DNA from 2 places in the Rouxiella badensis genome. Region 1 is predicted to be linked to the other one. Evidence: riboswitches for the same ligand, from Rfam matches in the RefSeq annotation. Region 1 holds a riboswitch; the other holds the start of a gene.
The links. Region 1 has a riboswitch for thiamine pyrophosphate ahead of thiM (hydroxyethylthiazole kinase). Riboswitches for the same ligand answer to the same signal wherever they lie in the genome.
Positions count from the first base shown of each region.

Region 2: linked by a shared signal. The riboswitch ahead of thiB (thiamine ABC transporter substrate binding subunit) and the one ahead of thiM (hydroxyethylthiazole kinase) in region 1 are both predicted to bind thiamine pyrophosphate.

Region 1 is NZ_CP114062.1:219,054-222,261, forward strand. Features, by position in the region: gene O1V65_RS01210 (OprD family outer membrane porin) at 1-455, shown strand, start outside; gene O1V65_RS01215 (YdgH/BhsA/McbA family protein) at 767-1,072, shown strand; TPP riboswitch at 1,350-1,446, shown strand; gene thiM (hydroxyethylthiazole kinase) at 1,480-2,286, shown strand; gene thiD (bifunctional hydroxymethylpyrimidine kinase/phosphomethylpyrimidine kinase) at 2,283-3,101, shown strand; gene O1V65_RS01230 (hypothetical protein) at 3,086-3,208, opposite strand, start outside.
Region 2 is NZ_CP114062.1:3,428,364-3,431,571, forward strand. Features, by position in the region: gene sgrR (HTH-type transcriptional regulator SgrR) at 1-1,104, shown strand, start outside; TPP riboswitch at 1,143-1,264, shown strand; gene thiB (thiamine ABC transporter substrate binding subunit) at 1,320-2,306, shown strand; gene thiP (thiamine/thiamine pyrophosphate ABC transporter permease ThiP) at 2,282-3,208, shown strand, end outside.

The sequences.
Region 1 (3,208 bases):
GCTATGTCGCCGGCATCCACACCTTCAAACTGGCTTACCAGCAGAGCAACGGCAGCACCGGCTATAACTACGGCGGCTACCGCAAAAATGGCGGGGTTGGCGATGGCGGCAACACCATCTGGCTGTCAAACTCCTACTGGTCAGATTTCAACGGTCAGGGCGAGCGCTCCTGGCAGCTGGCTTACTCGGTTGACCTCAGTGGGCTTGGCGTTCAGGGCCTGAGCTATGACGTGGCATACGTGCGCGGCGATAATATTCAGACCTCCGAAACCACCAACGGCCACGAGCACGAACTGTTTAACCAGATTCAGTACAAGGTGCCAGACGGCGTGGCGAAAGGCCTGAAGCTCAAACTGCGCTACTCGGTTCTGCGCGTATCTTCCGATGCCTCTTCGTATAACGTAGGCGGTAACGAAGTGCGCGTTTACGTCGAATACCCAATTTCTATCTTCTAATCGACCTCGACTAAGCGCACTATCTGCCTGAGTGAGCTCTTCACTCAGGCAATCTCTGCTAAAACACCATTTCAAAAAAAGCCAAACTGTAACTAGCTGGTAATATCCTCATTAAAAACTATTTAAAATATTTCTAAAGTTTTCTTAACAATTATTTAGCAACTAAAGCTAAAACTGCCGCTGCAGAAAGGTATTTATTAGGGACGAAGCCGTTAAATGATTTAGAAAGGTAATCACCTGGATTTATCAATGGCGCTGAATAATCCGCTTCAAAAGCTCCAGTTTGAAGACGAATACTGAGGAGTAAGGCTATGAAAGATTTAGTTAAAGACGTTTTATCAATATTCTCTCCACACGACGTTAAACCGGTTCTGATCCGTTCTGGGTTATCACATCGTGAATTAGCCTCCATGCGCGCCGTCGGCGTGACCTCCGTCAGTTGGGCGACCACCCTGGAGGAATTAAATAGCGCTTTTGTTAAGAAAGCTTTGGATGCCGGTGCCGTCGGCTACCACATCACCAACGTGGAATCCCATAAACAGGGCAATGAAGGACAGCACGTCATGGCAGGTACGGCCACGCTCTACAATATTAATCATAAACTGGCCTACGATTAACGCCCCAATGTCCTGACAAGATAATCAAACGCCGCAATTTCGAAAGATTTGCGGCGTTCAAAAACCTGTATTCGCGCAGGCCATTGTTAAGGACCAAAACGTAATAACCAGAATACCCGCACGCTATTTCCAACCCTTAACCCACTGTTTATTTAACCGAAAACCCCGCAGGCTTCGGCGATGGTTTATGTCGTGTATATTGTGGGTACAGGCCGTGAGAGAGAGCAATAGAGAGCTTGCTGTAAGTCACCTACATCCCTTATGCTAACCCCTTAGCTTCAATGACTCGGGGTGCCCTTCTTTGTGAAGGCTGAGAGATACCCGTATTACCTGATCTGGATAATGCCAGCGTAGGGAAGTCGTGGTATCCCACCGGTACCCCTTCTTGATCGCCGGTTGGGAGTTTTATGACCACTCGACCTACCGTTTTTCCCGGCGCATACGCCGCCAGTGCCTTACAACATCTTCGTCAAGCTTCTCCGCTGGTGCATTGCATCACCAATGACGTGGTGCAGTCGATCACCGCGAACGTTCTTCTGGCACTCGGGGCTTCTCCGGCGATGGTGGTTGACCCGCGTGAAGCCGCGCAGTTCAGCGCCATGGCCAGCGCGCTGCTGGTGAACGTCGGTACGCTCACCGAATCCCGTGCCGAATCCATGCTTGCCGCCATTCACGCCGCTAACCAGGCGCAGAAGCCGTGGGTGCTTGATCCGGTTGCCGTCGGCGCACTCAACTGGCGCTCAGAGTTTTGTCAGGAAATCATCAGACTTCAGCCTGCTGCAATCCGCGGAAACGCGTCTGAAATCATGGCGCTCAGCGGCCTGGCGGCTTCTGGTCGTGGTGTCGACAGCGCCGACACTTCATTGGCCGCACTGCCTGCTGCGCAAACTTTGGCTCGCCAGACCGGTGCGATTATTGCGGTCACCGGCGAGATTGACTACGTCACCGACGGTGAAAACAGTGTGTCAGTGCCGGGTGGCAATGTGCTAATGACCCGCGTAGTGGGCACTGGCTGTGCGCTCTCGGCCGTGGTTGCCGCTTTTACCTCTTTGCCGGGCGACCGTTTGGCAAACGTGGCTGCGGCCTGCCGCGTGATGTCTCGCGCCGGTGAGCTCGCCTGCGAGGTGGCTAAGGGGCCGGGCAGCTTTACGCCGGCATTTATGGACAATCTCTATCTGCTTGATGCTGAAAAGCTTAACGGAGGGGCGCTATGACCCGACGTATTAATGCGCTCACCATTGCAGGCACTGACCCAAGCGGCGGTGCGGGTATTCAGGCTGACCTGAAAACTTTCTCCGCGCTGGAGGCCTATGGCACCAGCGTTATCACCGCACTGGTGGCGCAAAACACCCGTGGCGTGCAGTCGGTCTATCACATTGATCCGCTATTCGTGGGGGCACAGCTCGACTCGGTGCTGAGCGACGTGCGCATTGACAGCGCCAAAATCGGCATGCTGGCCAACACACAGGTGGTGGAAGTGGTCGCAGAGCGGCTGCGCTATTACCGTAAGCTGGAAAAGGCTCCGGCCTACGTGGTGCTGGACACCGTGATGCTGGCAAAAAGCGGTGACCCGCTGCTGACGCCGGACGCCGTGGAGGCGCTGCGTAAATGGCTGTTGCCGCAGGTGTCGCTGATTACGCCAAATCTACCTGAGGCGGCGGCGCTGTTGGACTGCGCCGTCGCGACCGACGAGCGTGAGATGTGCCGCCAAGGTGAAGCGCTTTTGGAGATGGGGTGTGAAGCGGTATTGATGAAAGGAGGCCATCTGAGTGACAGTGAAAGCCCTGACTGGTTAATGACCGCTCACTATCGTGAACGCTTTACTGCGCCGCGCATTGCCACCCGTAATACGCACGGCACTGGCTGCACACTCAGCGCCGCGCTGGCTGCAATCAGGCCGAGAAAAGCTAACTGGATTGACACCGTCAGCGCAGCCAAAGACTATTTACAGCAGGCGTTGCAGCAGGCGGACTCTCTGGAAGTGGGTGAGGGCATCGGCCCGGTTCACCATTTTCATCGCTGGTGGTGACGCTGTTGCTCAAAGCAGCCTAAGGCACCTTCTGCCCGTTCAAACATTTGTAGCGCATCGTGTAGATGCTGCGCATCGAAGGGGTTTAACGGGTAGAACTTCTCCTG
Region 2 (3,208 bases), 1.8 Mb from region 1:
GCGATTCATTTTCATCACGGTCGAGAGCTGGAGATGACCGATATCATCACCACCTTTGCCCGTTTGAAACACCACCCGCTGTTCACGCACTTTTCACGGGTCGAATCGCCAACGCCAAACGTCATCGATATTCATCTCCGCCAGCCAGACCACTGGTTGCCCTGGCTACTGGGCAGCGTACATGCGCTTATCCTGCCGCAGGAGTGGGCGTCACTGCCTGATTTTGCCCGTCACCCCATAGGCACCGGCCCCTATGCGGTGGTGCATAATCAGCAAACGCAGCTGAGGATCCGCGCCTTTGATGAGTATTTTGGCTATCGGGCGCTGCTCGATGAGGTCAACATCTGGGTACTGCCGGAGCTGACCGAGGAATTAGTGCACTCTGGCGTTCAACTACAGGCTGACGATACCGCTAACGATCAGCTTGAAAGTCGACTCGAAGAAGGCTGCTACTTTGTGCTCTTCGACCAGCGTTCTCCGGCGGGAAGCAATACTATGCTGCGGGAATGGCTGTGTGAGGTGATTAATCCGATTGCGCTGCTCAATGCTTCTGCTCCTGCGTATCAACGCTATTGGTCACCGGCATACGGATTATTGCCGCGCTGGCACCATCGACGCCCCCAGCTACAGCAGCCAAAACCGATAGATATTAAAGAACTCACCCTCACCTTTTACAGCGATCACTCAGAGTATCAGGACATCTGCCAGGCGCTCGCCCCGCTGCTGGCGGCACACGATGTGAAGCTCAACGTGCAGATAGTTGATTACGCTACCTGGCATCGTGGGGAGGCAAAGAGCGATTTGTGGCTCGGCAGCGCCAACTTTACCCTACCGATTGAGTTTTCGCTGTTTGCCACCTTGTTCGAGCTACCGCTGATGCAATTTTGTCTCGGTGACAGGCTTGAGAATGCGGCGCAGAAATGGCGTGCCGGTGAACTGCCACTGGCGGAATGGACGCAGAAACTGGTCAACGGCGGACACATTCACCCTCTGTTTCACCATTGGCTTTTGCTACAGGGACAGCGCAGCATGCGCGGCGTAAGGATGAATACGCTGGGTTGGTTCGACTTTAAATCTGCCTGGTTTGCGCCTCCTGACGCATAAACCCGCTTTCAACCCATTAACTTAATCTCTACAATAGCGCGTTCTCAACGGGGTGCTGATTCACGCTTTTCGCTACGGCGAAGCGGGGAAGAGGCTGAGAAAAAACCCGTCGAACCTGATCCGGTTAATACCGGCGAAGGGATTTGAGAGTGCATCCCGCTGACTCAAAGTCCTTTGCCCCCCCTATTTTTCTTTAGGTAAAGTTGGAGTGCAAAGTGTTTAAAAAATTACTGCCCTGCCTGATGCTTGTCGCCGCACCGGCGCTGGCCGCCAAGCCTGTTCTGACCGTTTACACCTACGACTCCTTCTCTGCCGACTGGGGCCCAGGTCCGGCCATCAAGAAAGCCTTCGAGGCCAACTGTGGCTGTGAACTGAAATATGTCCCGCTGGAAGACGGCGTCTCGCTGCTCAATCGCCTGCGTATGGAAGGAAAAAACAGCCCGGCTGACGTGGTTGTGGGTCTGGACAACAACCTGCTGCAGGCTGCGGAACAAACCGGTCTGTTCGCCAAACCGGCGGTCGACAAGACTGCGCTGGACATCCCGGGTGGCTGGAAAGACCGCACCTTCGTGCCATACGACTACGGCTACTTCGCCTTCGTGTATGACAAAAACAAGCTGAAGAATCCGCCGAAGAGCCTGCAAGAGTTGGTCGACAGCCCGCAACCGTGGACAATTATCTACGAAGATCCTCGCACCAGTACCCCAGGTCTGGGTCTGCTGCTGTGGGTACAAAAAGTCTACGGCGATAAAGCGCCTGAGGCCTGGCAGAAGCTGGCCAAGAAGACCGTGACCGTCACAAAAGGCTGGAGCGAGGCTTATGGCTTGTTCCTGAAGGGCGAGAGCTCCCTTGTGTTGAGCTATACCACCTCTCCGGCTTATCACATCATTGAAGAGAAAAAAGATAATTATGCGGCGGCCAACTTCAGCGAAGGCCAATACATGCAGGTTGAAGTTGCCGGCCAGTTGGCTGCCAGCAAACATCCTGAACTGGCTGCAAAATTTATGAAATTTGTCACCAGTCCGGGCTTCCAGAATGCGATCCCAACAGGCAACTGGATGTATCCTGCGGTCAAAACGCCGCTGCCGGCAGGATATGATGCCCTTATCGTGCCAGCTATTTCGCTTCAATACAGCGCCAAGACCGTCGCTGAAAACCGCAGTAAATGGACTCAGGCATGGCAGAACGCCGTCAGCCGCTGATCCCTGCCTGGCTATGGCCGGGTGCCATAGCCGCACTGGTTATCCTGCTGGTTGCCTTTTTGGCGCTGGGGTCGCTGCTGCACCACGCACCGGCGCTGGCGTTCAGGTCAGTCTGGCAGGACAGCTATCTCTGGCACGTCATTCGCTTTACCTTCTGGCAGGCATTGTTGTCGGCGCTGTGTTCCATGCTTCCTGCTATTTTGCTGGCGCGAAGTCTTTACCGCCGACGTTTTCCCGGCAGGCAGTGGCTGCTGCGTCTCTGCGCCATGACGCTGGTCCTGCCGGTGCTGGTTGCGGTGTTTGGTATTTTGAGCGTCTATGGCCGCGAAGGATGGCTTTCTCAGCTGTGTGCCCTCATTGGCCTTCCCTATCGCTTCTCACCCTATGGGCTACAAGGCATTCTGCTCGCCCACGTATTTTTCAATTTGCCACTGGCGACGCGATTGCTGCTGCAATCTCTTGAAAATATTGCCATTGAACAACGCCAGCTTGCCGCGCAGCTCGGCATGAACGGCTGGCAGCAGTTCAGGTTCGTAGAATGGCCCGCGCTGAAACGCCAAATATTGCCTGCGGGTGCGCTAATTTTTATGTTGTGCTTCGCCAGCTTTGCCACCGTGCTCTCACTCGGCGGCGGCCCGAAGGCCACCACCATTGAGCTGGCTATTTATCAAGCACTTAGTTACGACTATGACCTCGGCCGCGCCGCGCTGTTGGCGCTCATCCAGCTATTTTGCTGCCTTGGATTAGTGTTGCTCAGCCAGAAGCTGAGTCAAGCTCTGCCGGTGGGTCATACCCACGCGCAGCGCTGGCGCAATCCGGACGACTCTCTGCTGCGCCGAGTGTTTGATACTCTACTGATTACTCTCGCGTTATTGCTTATCCTGCCGCCGCTGCTCGCAGTA